DNA from 2 places in the Lysinibacillus sp. NPDC094403 genome. Region 2 is predicted to be linked to the other one. Evidence: predicted binding sites of a transcription regulator. Region 2 holds the regulator's gene; the other holds the start of a gene.
What was found. Region 2 encodes LexA, which represses DNA repair genes until DNA is damaged. Its sites were predicted from a motif close to CGAACATATGTTCG; they were not measured.
Positions count from the first base shown of each region.

Region 1: a site for LexA is predicted at 2,343-2,356, ahead of ruvA (Holliday junction branch migration protein RuvA). Genes of this name have one in related genera too.

Region 1 is NZ_JBNNTL010000005.1:69,568-77,364, forward strand. Features, by position in the region: gene queA (tRNA preQ1(34) S-adenosylmethionine ribosyltransferase-isomerase QueA) at 1-638, opposite strand, end outside; gene ruvB (Holliday junction branch migration DNA helicase RuvB) at 656-1,660, opposite strand; gene ruvA (Holliday junction branch migration protein RuvA) at 1,679-2,299, opposite strand; gene ACQKMV_RS10245 (phosphotransferase) at 2,414-3,211, opposite strand; gene ACQKMV_RS10250 (LysM peptidoglycan-binding domain-containing protein) at 3,282-4,274, opposite strand; gene ACQKMV_RS10255 (transcription repressor NadR) at 4,417-4,950, shown strand; gene ACQKMV_RS10260 (thiol-disulfide oxidoreductase DCC family protein) at 5,079-5,468, opposite strand; gene pheA (prephenate dehydratase) at 5,493-6,368, opposite strand; gene ACQKMV_RS10270 (ACT domain-containing protein) at 6,768-7,223, opposite strand; gene obgE (GTPase ObgE) at 7,248-7,797, opposite strand, start outside.
Region 2 is NZ_JBNNTL010000001.1:819,970-827,766, reverse strand. Features, by position in the region: gene ACQKMV_RS03745 (DJ-1/PfpI family protein) at 1-423, shown strand, start outside; gene ACQKMV_RS03740 (YneB family resolvase-like protein) at 732-1,409, opposite strand; gene yneA (cell division suppressor protein YneA) at 1,406-1,720, opposite strand; gene lexA (transcriptional repressor LexA) at 1,884-2,501, shown strand; gene ACQKMV_RS03725 (hypothetical protein) at 2,781-3,473, opposite strand; gene ACQKMV_RS03720 (gamma-glutamyl-gamma-aminobutyrate hydrolase family protein) at 3,528-4,250, opposite strand; gene ACQKMV_RS03715 (prepilin peptidase) at 4,351-5,103, opposite strand; gene ACQKMV_RS03710 (hypothetical protein) at 5,164-5,319, opposite strand; gene ACQKMV_RS03705 (hypothetical protein) at 5,431-5,694, opposite strand; gene ACQKMV_RS03700 (autorepressor SdpR family transcription factor) at 6,008-6,280, shown strand; gene ACQKMV_RS03695 (SdpI family protein) at 6,280-6,903, shown strand; gene ACQKMV_RS03690 (hypothetical protein) at 7,201-7,776, shown strand.

The DNA.
Region 1 (7,797 bases), on a different contig from region 2:
CGGAAAGTTCCAAGTCCCACATGCAAAGTAATAAATACAACTTCGACCCCTTTTGCTTTTACTTGTTTCAGTAATTCCTCAGTAAAATGCAAGCCTGCAGTTGGTGCTGCTGCTGAGCCACGCTCTTTAGCATAAACAGTTTGATAACGATCCTTGTCATCTAATTTTTCACGAATATATGGAGGTAGTGGCATTTCACCAAGTTGCTCTAAAATTTCATAAAAAACCCCATTATATTTAAACTCAAATGTACGTCCACCATGATCAAGCTCTCCTGTACAAATAGCTGTCAGTAAGCCATCTCCAAATGTTACAACGGTACCGACTTTTACACGTTTAGCTGGCTTAACAAGTGTTTCCCATTCATCTGTACCAGCCATTTGCTTTAATAGCAGTACTTCTATATGGGCACCAGTTTCCTCTTTAACGCCCATTAATCGCGCTGGTAAGACTCTTGTATCATTTAACACAAGGCAGTCCCCAGCTCGTAGCTCATCTAAAATATGAGCAAAATGATGATGCTCTACATTTTTTGAGCCAGGCGTCACTACCATTAAACGACTTGCTGTACGGTCCACAAGTGGTGTTTGTGCAATAAGTTCTTCTGGTAATTCAAAATCAAAATCTTCTACACGCATGAAAATACTTCCTTCTTCTAGGTTTGTTGGGGATATTCATATCCAAAATGTTCGTAAGCTAAATGTGTGGCCACACGTCCACGTGGCGTCCGTTGTATAAAGCCAATTTGCATTAAATATGGCTCGTACACATCCTCAATCGTTACGCGTTCCTCGCCAATAGATGCTGCCAACGTATCTAAGCCTACAGGGCCACCACGGAAGCGCTCAATCATGTTGGTCACAAGTTTATGGTCAATATGGTCAAGCCCTCTAGGATCGACTTGTAATAGCTCAAGCGCTTGCTTAGCAAGTCCCTCCGTTATCATACCATCTCCAAGCACCTGTGCATAATCTCGCACTCGTTTAAGCAAGCGGTTAGCAATACGGGGGGTACCACGCGAGCGTGTCGCCATTTCAAGTGCTGCTACTTGTTCAATATTAACATCAAATAAATGCGCACTACGGACTACAATTTCTGCAAGTGAAGTATTATCATAATACTCCAATCTTAATAATACGCCAAAGCGATCTCTTAAAGGTGCTGATAATGCGCCTGCCCTTGTCGTTGCACCCACGAGTGTAAATGGTGGTAAATCAAGTCGAACAGAACGCGCTTCAGGACCTTTACCAACGACAATATCTAAACAAAAATCCTCCATGGCAGGATAAAGCACTTCTTCTATTGCACGAGGAAGGCGATGTATTTCATCTATAAATAGCACATCTCCTGGCTCCAGTGAGCTTAAAATAGCTGCTAAATCTCCAGGACGTTCGATCGCAGGGCCACTAGTCATGCGTACATTGACATTCATTTCATTAGCAATGACAGCAGCTAATGTAGTTTTACCAAGTCCAGGCGGTCCATATAACAGCACATGATCTAAACTTTCCTGACGAAGCTTTGCCGCTTCAATGAAGATTTGTAAATTCTCTTTTACCTTATGTTGACCAATATATTGTGCTAATCTTTGTGGTCGTAAAGATAATTCAAACTGTTCATCATAGCCACCTGCCTCACTAGCCATCATACGTTCAGACATGTACTTCTCCCCCTTTCACTATTTTAACTTTAATAGCAATTGTAAAGCTTGTTTCATAAATGCATCTGTTGTTTCAAGCTTGTCGTTTTCTTCTAGCTGTGGACGTATTTTTTCTAATTCTTTTTCAGAATAGCCAAGTGCCATTAAGGCAAGAATAGCTTCCTCAAGCTCATGTTTAAATGGATTTACACCAAATAACGGTAGCTCATCTTCTGTACTAGGTAATTCAATAGTCTCCAACAATCCGCCAAGTTTACCTTTTAAATCTAGAATCATTTGACGTGCAGTTTTCTTACCCACACCAGGGAACTTTACTAAAAACGATTCATCCTCTCGTTCAATCGCACTGATAACCTGTTGCGGATTTCCAGTAGCTAAAATAGCAAGCGCACCCTTCGGTCCAATTCCAGACACTAAAATAAGTTTACGAAATAGCTCTCGTTGGTCTAAATTTGGGAAGCCATATAACACTTGTGCGTCCTCACGTACATGCAAATGTACAAATATTTGCTGATCAAGTGCAGATGTCCTGAACACAAATGGATTGGGTGTATTCAGCTGCCAGCCAATCCCTTGCTGTTCAAGGACGATATACTCAGGAGTTATTCGCTTTATTTGTCCTTTTAAATAATCATACATTCAATAATCCCTCACAATCATCGTCTTCGATTATAGCATATTGCGAACGAATGCTCGACTATAAGAAATAGCACAATTAGTCGTTCACATACAAAAATGACCGCCGAAAGACGGTCATTTCTTTATCATTTTATCAATATCGTACCACAGTTTAGGCCAATATGTGAGAGCTCGTTTTGTGAATGGCACTAAATAATCTAAAAATACGAGCTGTTGATTTAATGGTAAATCTACTGCAAAAAGCCATTCACGTAATAGCTCATTTGGATATTTTAAACGATGTAGCTTTCTTTTATCTAATCGTTTCATCTCTGGTAGTTCTGCAAATATTTTTCCAAGGTCATAATCTACAGCCGGCAATACACGATGTAACCATAAGATATATTCATCATCCGCTTCTCCAAGATGAGCCATATCAAAATCAATTAAACGCAATTTCCCATCTGAGCACCATAAAAAATTATGATGTACGACATCTCCATGTAAAAGCGTTATTTCTTTTTCAGGTACATCTTCCTGAGCGATTAGCTGTAACGATTTCTCACTATAATGTAAAATTTGATCGATTTCTTTTTTTGTTAAGAATGCACGAAAGTCATTTCGTCTGCTTTTAAAACGCATATGACGCATTTGCCATTTTAAAAGCTGTGAATAGGTATGCAGGCCTGGCACCCGCTGCCAAGCAATTTTTTTATGTGTATCATGTAACGTATTTAATAACTTGAGTGAATCCTTCCGATCTTTTTTATGTGCAAAATTAGCACTATGACTTCCCTCTTGCCAATCTTGCACGATTAAATACTCATCATCACTTCTCATTAAAGGCAAGATTAGCGAAGGTTCCAGATGTCCAAGCTGTCGGTGAATAACCCTCACCTTTTCTGCTACTTCTATCTGCTTTGCTCGTTTCACAAAATAATTATTAGATTGATATTTATACTTCCAAATATTCGGCTTTACTTCTTCAATGATATACGCTTTTTCACCATCGATAAGGCGTCATCCCGCCTGGGTAAAAGTGCGGTGACATCCATGGTCCTACCGAATGTGGCATATGGCCATGTGTTGGACATGGCATTGGGCATGGTGGCGGACATGGCGGTGGACAATGACATGGATCCATTTGCCAAGTTGGCATCATGACTGGTTGTGCATGACAACCACATGGCTGTTCCATTTCTGGCATAGGCTGCATAGGGAAGAATGGAGATGTACTAGATTCTAAGAACTCCCCTTTTTCGCATGGCATTTCACACGACATTGGTTGCTCCGGCATTGTATAAGCCTCAACTTGCGGTTCCATTGGCATTGGCATCGGCATTGGCATTGGCCAATACATATGATGATGCACTGGCTGATGGCAGCTAGCACAATGTGGTACTGCTGGCATTTGTGGCATGATAAAAATCGGTTGCGGCATTGGTGGTGGTGGCGCCTCCGGTTGGACCATAGGCTGTGGCGGCGGTTGAATTTGAATTGGTGATACAGTTTGAGTTTGCTCTACATTTGGCATGACAACTTGTTGATTCCAGCTAAGCTCAAAAGGCGCTTGCTGAGGCATCGGCATTGGCATCGGATAAGGAATTGGAATCATCTGTGGTTCTGGCATTGGTGGTGGTGGTACAATAATTGGTGGTGGCATCGGTCTTTGAACCTCTTTTTCTTTCACGTGCCTTGTAGGTGACTCCTTGTGCATATGTTCTTTGTGCATGTGTTCTTTGTGGCCCTCTCTATGTCCCCCCTCTCTATGCACTCCCCAATCTGTTTCTCGACTATGTTCTCTGTGTGGTTCTCTATGTTGTTCTCTATGTGGTTCTTTGTTTATTTTTTCAGGTAGGATAATTTCCATGCCCGGTACAATATAATCTGGGTTAGCAAGATGGGCATTTAGCCGCTTTAAATCTTCAAACGAAACGCCATATTCTTTTGCAATCTTCCACAACGTATCTCCCTTTTGGACAATATGAATACGCAATTTCTTCCTCCCTTCCTCTCTCCGTATCATATGTTCAATGTTTCATTTGGATACAAAAAATTCACGCATGTTGGAAAAGCTTCGTGGTACACTAGTTTTTAAGGAAAACTGCTTCCTTTATTACAGGCAGAGGTGATCTCTTATGAAAAAAATGTTAGGCGAAGAACGCCGACTGCAACTTCTAGCACAACTTAAAAAAAGTCCAGCACCTATAACAGGGACGGACCTAGCTAAATTCGCTAATGTTTCTAGACAGGTCATTGTCAATGATATGACATTATTAAAAGCTAGAAATGAACCTATTATTGCAACTAGCCAAGGATATCTTTATATGCACCAGGAACAATTACATCAAACTGTTGAACGTACAATTCCTTGCTTCCACACCGCAGAGGATGCAGAAGATGAACTTATAACAATAGTTGATTGCGGTGGTACAGTAAAAAATGTCATTGTTGAACATCCAATTTATGGGGAAATCACCGCATCCATTATGGTCTCTAACCGTCATGAGGTAAAAAAATTTATTCAACGTGTCAACGAAACACAGGCAAGTTACTTATCTGAGCTAACAGGTGGTACACATCTTCATGTTATTTCTGCGCCTTCTGTTGAAATTCTAGATTTAATTGAGCTTACTTTACAAAAAAAGAGCTATTTAGTTGTAGATCAATAAATTAACAAACTTTGCTTCAATAAAGTGTAAAATCAAATAATTGATTAATAGCTGCTAGCCTTCAAGGAGACTAGCAGCTATTCCTCTAAAAAAAGAGCTATCCACTTTTTAATTGGATAGCTTCAGAGTTAGAGAAATCTTTTTCGTTGTGAAGGTGTTGGCAATAAACATTTTTCTTTTCGTCCGAAAAGACGATATCTATTTTTAGCAAACATTCGGTACATTATATTTCGTATAGATGGAGGAAAAAGGATGAAAATATAGCAGACAGGCCAAAAACTATCTAATCGCTTACAGATTTTAAGAGCTGCTGTGGATTCAAAATATGCCTTTCCATGCTCAATTAATATGACACTATCTATATTTTCTGGCACTCCGTATTGTGCAAGTAGTGCTTGTCCTGCATCACTTTGGATGGATGCAAATTGGAAATATGCGGACTGATCATATTTGATAATAAATTGCACACTACTATCACAAAAATTGCACACTCCGTCAAACAAAATAATGCCACCCACAACGATTCCTCCTAGTCACTTTTATTACTCGTCCGATGTAAGATAAGTAAAGTATGTACCAAGTGACTTCACCTTGCAACCAAGTGCAGCTAGTTCTTCCATAGCTCCACGCATCATAGGCTCCTTTTCATCCGCTAATACATCAATCATAAAGAAATAATCACCTAAGCCCGTTTTTAATGGTCGTGATTCGATTTTACTTAAATTTAGCTGTCGCCATGCAAATACTGATAATACCTGATGTAATGCCCCTGAACGGTCCGTTGGCAATGTAATCATGAAAGTTGTCTTCGCCTGTCCATCCGATAATTCTTGCGGCAATCGTCTATTTTGCTTGGATAATACGAAGAAGCGTGTATGATTAAAATGGAAATCATGAATATCAGGTTGAACGATTTCTAAGTCATATTTAACTGCTGCAGCTGCATTTCCAACTGCCGCTATGCACTCGTCTGGATTTTCGGATACGAATTTTGCTGCTGCTGCTGTTGATGTCGTTTGAAGTAACGGAACATGACTGAAACGATAGAATAAGTATTTATGACATTGGGCTAGCGCATGTGGGTGTGAATAAACACCAGTAATCGATTCCCAATTGTCCTTATGTTCTTTATTGACCATTAAATGCTGCTGTATTTTTAATAGAAGTTCACCTGTAACATATAGGGTCGCCTCATGGAATAAATAATCGAGCGTTAGCGATACAGATCCTTCTAAAGCATTTTCTAGTGGCACAACTGCTAAATCTACCTTCCCCTCAGCTACTGCCTCAATACATTCTGGAATTGTAGAACAAGGAACAAGCCACTCATTCGGAAAGGTTGCCTTTGTTGCTAAGTATGTAAATGATGCCTCCGGTCCTAAATATCCGATTCGTTTTTCCCATTGTTGTTCTGTCATTTCAACTACCTCCTGTTCATTGTTTAATTTGATTGGCCCACCACCATGACGTGGGGGTGATTTCCATTTCAACTGGGCGCCTTTCTGTGGGCGTCCATCTTGCACTCCAATCAACTTATATACATTTACGTTTTAAGAAACTTTTTAAATTTCACTAATGTAAAAATTTAGAATTTTTAGTTTCTAAAAACTTCTTTCATTCTACAACAAATGTTGGTAAAGCATAATACGAAGCTTCCCAAGCGTTTGGAACCTCTCTTTATGCTTTTCTCTCTATGAATTTTCTCTTTTGTTATAGAATAAGGAGCTGTCCCATAAAGCGATATTATTACATCACATGGGACTGCTCCTTTTGAGTTTATTTACATTCTGTCAAAAATTCAAGCTTACTTTCAGTCATTACAATGCACCAGAACTAATTACTTCCGCGGACTCTACAAAATCTAAACGTTTGAGTTGCTGTATTAAATCATCAAGTTCACATGTCATACTAGTTACATCTAATGACAATGTAACATTAGCACGTCCTTGTATCGGTATTGTTTGATGGATAGTCAGTACATTGCAATGCGTAATTGTCACTGTTTCTAAAAGCTTTGCAAGTGTTCCTTTACGGTCTTGAAGCTGTAAAAAGACTGTTAAAATGCGTTCCTGCACAATTGAGTGAAAAGGAAATACAGCATCACGATATTTGTAAAACGCACTACGCGATAAATCCACCTGCTTTACCGCATCCCAAATGGAAGATACCGAACCACTTGAAAGTAAGTGTTTCGCCTCCAAAGTTTTTTGCATAGCATCCGTTAAAACATCTTCACGAACTAAATAATATCGCTGATTCGCAACATTCTTCATACGCTTCCCCCTAAAACTCTTGTCTTAATCGACAAATTCAAATTCAAACTCTTGCAGACGAACAGTATCGCCATCTTGAGCTCCACGTTCGCGTAGAGCTTCATCCACACCCATTGCACGTAATTGACGAGCAAAACGGCGAATACCATCTTCACGGCTAAAGTCAGTCATTTTAAATAGGCGTTCAATTGCGTAACCACTAATGATAAATGTACCATCATCATCACGAGTAATTTCGAAATCTTCACCTTTTGCTTCATGTTTATACATTACCGTTGCTTCTGATTGCTCCTCTAAATCATCATATAGAGGGAATTCAGGTGTTACTTCAAGTAAATCAGCAATAGCAAATAGCAACTCTTTTAAACCTTGACGTGAAACAGCTGATATCGGGAAAATTTGCACATCTTCTCCCACTTTTTTGCGGAATTCCTCTAAGTTTTCTTCTGCATCAGGCATATCCATTTTATTGGCAACAATAATTTGTGGACGCTCTGTTAAACGAAGATTATATTGCTTTAGCTCTTCATTAATCGTTAAATAATCCTCGTACGGATCGCGGCCTTCCATTCCT
Region 2 (7,797 bases):
AAAATTAAAGGAGAATCTGGTTTATCATGTATAGCCGATAAACAATTAAATGAAGTTAATCTTGATGAAATCGATAGCCTGATATTACCAGGGTGTATGGATATAGCTTTAATAATAAATGAACAAGAATTAATAGATTTTATTAGTACTGTGAGTGCCAAAGGGGCAATCATTGCAAGTATATCTAGCTCTCCATCTCTTTTAGCGATAGCTGGAGTATTAAAAAACAAAAAGTATACTGTAGGATTGTCACCAGAAGGTATGCAGAAGTTAGGTTTCTTCGATCTTAGTCATTTTTCGGAAGATTTAGTTGTCCAAGATGGGAATATAATAACTGCAAGAGGTAGAGGTTTTGTACAATTTGGCATTGCTGTGGGTAAAGCCCTACACCTCTCTTTTGATGAAAATTGGTATCGAGAATAACGAATTAGCTCTAATTAATATTAAAACTTAGTTATAGGTGATATAAATGTTTTTCAATATTATATAGAATTTATGAGGAGAGGAGTAGAAATCGCTACTTCTCTTATTTTTTCATTTTCTACTGGATACGGTTCTATATCCATGCAACATGGTAATGGATTTTAGTTATTCATTCTATCCCTCACTTTCGACGTTCTATCCGTCATTTTGACGATCCTATCCATCACTTCGCCGTTTCTATCCTTAACCTTTGGAGCTTAAAGCTTTTAAAAATAAAAAAATCAGTGGGACGATAAAACTCCCACTGATTAAAACGTCACTTTATTTTGTCCGCTTCCTTCTTGATGTTCCCGATATCTCCTATGGACAGTAGCTTTGCTTACATTAAAGCCTAGACCTCTAAGAGTCATGGCGATTTCCTCAAAGGTGAAGCCTCGATTGCGTAGGTTGATAATTTCTTCTACAGGAACATCCTTACGTTCTTGACCGTTTGGATTTCCACGGTTGGATAAATTGTTTTCTGGGCGATATCCATTTTCTACGGCACGACGCATGCCACGACGTATTTTAGCATTATGAATTCTACGTTGGTACTCCTCTACAATCGCTAAAATTTCTAGGAGCATCGTATCCATTTCGTTTAATTGTAATGGTCCCTCGTCTCGCATAGAAAAAACATCAGTTTCGGTTTTCTGCAATAAATGCAACACTGCCATTCGAGCATTTCCACGTCCTAAGCGTGTTTCATCTTGCACAAATAATGCTGTTATTTCTTTTTCTTTTATGAAATCGAGCATTTCTAGTAAACCTTCACGTTCCACATCATAGCCGCTATGCTTGTCATTAAAAACACGCTTGACTTCGTAGCCCTGTTCTTTAGCATAGCGCATCAACTCCTCCTGCTGACGCTCTAATGAGGAACTTTGTGTCTCTTTTTCTGTACTCACACGGCAATAGACAACAGCCGATTGTTGATTATTAATCATTTTTCGTTTCTCGCAATTTCAATTGAATTTATAGGATTGGTTTGGTCACCCACTACTGGGATCACTAGGGATTCACCTGCAATAATTTGTACGTTCGATAATTCATTTTCTGTTTTTACAAGCTGAATCCATTCATCCGATTTCATTTTACCACGGTATTGTTCGGCTAACGACCATAAGCTATCTCCTTGTGCAATTTCAATTTCTGTGTACGTAACATCGCCTGGATCTGTTATAAAAAGGTATGCTGCAAATAGTAGACAAGCCCCTAATAAAGTTGTAATATGTGGATTTTCCTTTAACCAATTCATGTTTAAAACCCCTTTTCTAGAATGTTTGTTCGGAATATATGTTCTCATATTAATGCGAACAAACGTTTTTGTCAAACACTTTTCGAACCTATGTTTGCTTAAGTGTTCGCATTCTGTTATACTACTAATAAGTAGAATGATTAGAAAAAAGAGGTGAGCAATCATGAAAAAAGTTTCGAAAAGACAAGAGGCCATATTAGAGTTCATTAAAGAAGAGGTGCGTGCAAAGGGGTATCCACCATCTGTACGTGAGATTGGTGAAGCAGTTGGACTAGCTTCAAGCTCAACAGTTCATGGTCATTTAGCTCGTTTAGAGCAAAAAGGCTTGATTCGACGCGATCCAACTAAACCACGTGCCATTGAAATTCTAGAGCCAGAGGATTCTATTCAAAAGCAACATGTTATACATGTCCCACTTGTTGGTAAGGTTACTGCAGGTTCTCCGATAACTGCTATTGAAAATATCGACGAATATTTTCCACTGCCAGATATTTATGGTACAAGTGAAGATCAGTTATTTATGCTAGAAATTATGGGTGAATCAATGATTGAAGCTGGCATTTTTGACGGAGATCTAGTTATTGTTAAACAAAAAGCAACTGCTGATAATGGGGATATTGTCGTGGCAATGACTGAAGAGGATGAAGCAACTGTAAAACGTTTCTTCAAGGAAAAAAATCATTTTCGTTTACAGCCTGAAAACGCAACAATGGAGCCAATTATCGTAGACCAAGTTTCTATTTTAGGGCAAGTTGTAGGTCTTTATCGCCGTGTACACTAAAAGTTATCTCAATATTAAATTATAAAAAGAGGATATTATGTTCACAGAGGAGCATATACCTCTTTTTCTCATATTCTTTTAGCCTTATTATACAGAACTAAAAAAGAATCCACTTTAAATGGATTCCTTACACGTAAGAAATGTATTTAGTTAATTTAAACGTTTTCGACTAGAGTTTTTCCGATATGAAGTCGTTATCATAATAATGCCTTTAGCTTGCGCTCCCCTACTGGCTCGCTCCAAGGAGTCGCCTCATCCTCAATTTTTAATGATAAGCCTTTAAAACATCGAATTTGCAATTTCAAGTAAATCTTGCACTGTAAAATTTTCTGTTATTTCACTTTCTATACTAATTGAATATTTTAAACTGTCATGAACAAATATCAGTTGATTTACGTTCGGCTGATACAATGCTCTTATTCCATTTTTTAAGGTGTAAATATTTTCACCCTCTGCTGCCTTTAAATTCTCTTCATCGGGTTCAACTCTCACTTGTAACAATCCATGTGAATTTACATTTTGATACCTTATTAGGAGAATATCATTGTTTATACTTCCTTCTACATGCGTAATGTCAAAAGGAAATTGGGATACCGTCAGGATATTCACTATATGCTTGTTCATATATTCCTTAATAATTTTCGATTCATTCATAAATGGATTGGAACCATCGTAAACAACACGAATATCTGTAACTTTTTCTTGATTAAAAGTAATTTCCCATATAAACGCTACTCTATCATTCTCTTTAGGTGAAGGTAAGCCTGAAAATCCACTAATTGGAGTCTCTTCCCTTATTTCAGGAATTTTAACATTTGAAGATACATAAGTTTTTAGCTGTTCTTCCTCTTTATTGGCCATCGCAATCAGAAAATTACTTACTACGTCATCATCATAAGGTCCGGCTTTTACATGTTGAATTGAAAAATATAACAGTAAAAAAGCCAGCACTACCAACTCTATTTTTTTCATGTTTATCACCAAGGTTATTTTGTCCTTGATAAAAAAATCTATGCTTCTAAAGATTCATGCCCCTACCTTGAACTTCAAACTTGCCTGTACAAATGAAGTAAATAATCTCTTTGATACTTCATCTCCGGCAATGGCTAGCTCTTCAGGATGCCACTGTACTGCTAAACAAAATGGTAGATCTTCGTGTACTACCGCTTCAACGATACCATCACTTGATTTTGCTACCACTTTCAATTTTTCTGCTACTACGTTTATTGCCTGATGATGAAATGAATTCACAGCAATTTTTTCTTCTTCAATAATCGTTTTTAATAATGTATTAGGTGTTAGATTAACATGATGTGTAGTAACGCCTCGTGCCGCTTGTTGCATGTGCTTTATTAATTTTCGACTATGGTACTCGCTTTCAATATCCTGATAGACTGTGCCTCCAAACGCAACATTTAGTATTTGGAGCCCTCGACAGATTCCGAGAATTGGCATTTTCCGAATACTGGCCGATTTGATTAACGCAAGCTCAACCGAATCCCTTTCTGGATGAAGCTTCCCTAATTTTGGAGTAGGTTCTGCATCAAAGAGGAATGGATGTACATCATAGCCACCCGATAGTAATAACCCGTCCGTCAACGATAAAATTTGTGCTACATCCTTTTCCACTCCAAGCGGAATTATAAGTGGAACACCACCAGCTTCAATTATACTTTTGCTATACGCAGCATTTAATCTTGAGGACAAATCATCCTCTGCAAAAGCCGTTATACCGATAATCGGTTTCATCTTAACCCCTCCATGATCTACAAGATTTATCCCGCAATAAACTACCTGTAAAGCCTGGTTAGTGAAGACTATTAATCATTGAAGGATCCCCACTGATTAATCACCAAAATCTGAGATACCAATTCATCAACGCATCCCCATAGAAATAAACTATAACAGCTGCTAGAGCAATTGATGGTCCGAATGGTATAGGAATTTTTCTTCCCTGCCTCCTTACCTTTAACACAACTATCCCAACAATCATGCCAATCACGGCGGCTATAAATAGCGTCAGAATTGCATGTATTGTCCCGAGTATGAGACCAAGTAAAAAGAATAATTTAATATCGCCACCACCCATTCCACCTCTTGATAGAACAGCTATACAATATAATATGCCAAAACCTACGACAGCACCTACTATACTATCCCACCATGGAGACAAAGGGGATATCACGCGTCCAAAAACTAGCAATGGTAAAAAGAATAATAGTACCTTATCTGGAATAAGCATATACGCAAAATCCGATACAACAATAATGACTAATAATGAAATTAATAATAGCGCTACAAAAAATTCTGCACTAAAGCCTAATTTCCAATAAGAAAAGGCAAATAATACACCTGTTATAAGTTCCATCAATGGATAAATCCAAGAAATTTTTTGTCCACAGCTACGGCATTTTCCACCTAAAAATAAATAAGACAAAACAGGCACCAAATCAAGCGGCGTCAACTGTCTCTTACAAGAAGTGCAATGCGAGGGTGGACGCATAATGGACTCCTTCAAAGGCACACGTAAGCCAACTACATTAAAAAATGAGCCTAGAACGAGCCCAAAAATAAATACTGTAATTGTATAAGCAATTTCCATTTTTATGTCCTCCTATACTAATAGACGCCCATACATTTGAAGTATGCGCGCTTTTGTCCTTCATAATAGAATGTTGTTGTTATTTGTATAGTAGCTTTTAAAGTTAAATTGGCGTCCTTCTCTAATTGATCCACGTGTCCCTGTTACTTCTTCTGTCTCAGCTAAATCTAAAACAACTTTTTCAATCGCTCTTGTTTCCAGTAGTTTTTGTCTCATCGCTAAAAGATTTGAGGTAGGTACTCTTTACTTTTCATCTAACTTAACTAGTTGCCCTTGCTATTTGTTGTTGAAGTTGCTTCACATCGCTTTCTTTCGATTAGACTTCATTCATTTTAGGTAATATAAAGCAAATAAAATAGCAGCTATTAAAGCTATTAATAGCATAATAGATGATTTTTTACTACTTGTTAATTTATTTTCGAGCACTACCTCCTGTAGTTTCCCAGTCCATTTCACTACCTGTTCTTTTATAATTTCAAAAAGTGCTACCTCATCAATAATTGTCGCATTTTCAACGATGCCCGCCGCAAGAGGATATTCATATCCCTCCTGACTAGGCTCTGGTCCTTTCGCCAGTAATCGGAGATACAAATATATTAATTAAAGAAAATAAGTTATTAGAACAATGATAAAGGTTGTTTTCTTAAAGATTGTTGCTATTGAACTCCCATGAAAGAACTTAATCCCATCTTTCATTTTCTGTGGTGAAGAGCTTATTTCCGCGCTTCATGGATGGCTAACGGTGCAGGATAGTTGAACAAGGAATTATTGTAACGATTTTCTTAGTATCAGATAAGTAATTCAGCAAAATACTTTACGATATTTACTTACGAGTATTTATGTGATATCTTACATATAGTTATATAGCTATATGTTAATGTATTTGGGAAAGGGGAGTTGATTTTTGTTTGATGTGTATAAAGCGATATCAGATCCAACTCGAAGGAGAATTTTGGATCTCTTAAAAGAAGAGGATTTGACTGTTGGTCAAATCACAGAGCATTTTAGAATTTCGCAACCGAGTATATCTCAACATTTGGCTATTTTAAAAAATTGTGGACTAATTGAATCCTCTAAACATGGAAAATATATTATTTATTCATTAAATATGACGATTTTTCAAGAACTTTTAGGATGGGTAATAAAATTTAGTAATGAAAAGGAGAATGATAACTAATGAGACATGTATGGGCATTACTTATTTCTTTTATTTCTGTTCTACTTTTATGGTTTTTTTCGTATGAATATTTACCAATTGAAGTACCAATGCATTATACGAACGGAACTGTAGATAGATATGAAGAAAAATTTTTTGTGATGAGTATTTTCTTTGTATTTAGCTTTATTCTTTTATTAATAACTTACCTTTTCCTTCTTTTTGATAACAAGAATACAAACAAACAAAAAATAAATACTCCTATAACGATTTTTATGATTATTTTTACTTTTTCTATAAATGTTCTATTTTTAATTAATGTAAAAGACGAATCCTTAAAAACAGAAAAATTCCTTTTTGTTCTGATTGGGTTATTCCTAATATTAATTGGAAACTATTCACCAAGGATAAAGAAGAAAAATTTATTTATCGGCATTCGAACTTCAGCTACTCTTAATGATGATACGACATGGAAAAAAACACAGAGATTTGGTGGTATTATATTGGTTATATTGGGAATTTTAATTGCCTTTACTTCTTTGCTTCCCATTCATTTAGCTATTATAATTTCGATTATTCTAATACCTATAGGAATAATAGTTATACATATTTATGCAAATCGAATTGAGAAAAGTATATCCTAAATTATGTAATGGATTGAAATTGTTGATTAGCGAAAAACCTTCAAAATATAGAATAGAAAAGTTACTAATCCATATGAGGAAATTAGTAAATAATCATCCACTACTTTTTACGAATATCCAAGAATTTGTGAAGAAATATACTTCTACTAACGGGTAGCTTTACTTGAAGATCATTGAGCTGTTTTAGACAGCTCTTTTTTCTTATTGTACTAACGGTCAGGTAACACAAAAAGGTTTAAACTATTATGTTAAGAAATATATATTATAGTCTTTGATATATTGTGGAGGTGGTCTAATTTGAAATTTTCATATGTAAATATTAAAAGTGGTAATGCAACCTGTGTTTTAGAGATTAACGAGCAAAAATTTGAGTTTTATCCTACTTTTCATTCAGATGCTCTCGGAGACTTTGTTTCATATTTAGCATCAATACATCCATTATGCAAATTAAGTTGGAAAGAAGGTGCTTTTCATAAAATCAATGGAGGTATTGAGTGGCATACTGGTCCTTATTTATTGCGTTGGGAATTTAAGCGAGATATTGAAGACATAGAAATTATCATTACAGAAGTTCAAAATCCTATTGTAGATAGAAAAAGGAATCCTAATTTGCCTAAAACGGTATTAAAGACGAAATGCAACTTTGATGAATTTGTACTATGTGTAGTAAAAGAATTGGACCGAATTATTAAACAAAGGGGAATTTTAGGATACCGTCAAGAATGGCAAATTTCCACATTTCCAGTCGATGGATTTCTTGCTTTGAAATATGCTTGTCTTTATAAAAAACCTTTCGAAATTACAAAGAAGGACAGTGGCACATCACTTGATGAGGAACTTAATTTGTTGAATAAAAATATTGATGAAATGTAGAGTTAGAAAAGTTTGTGAAGA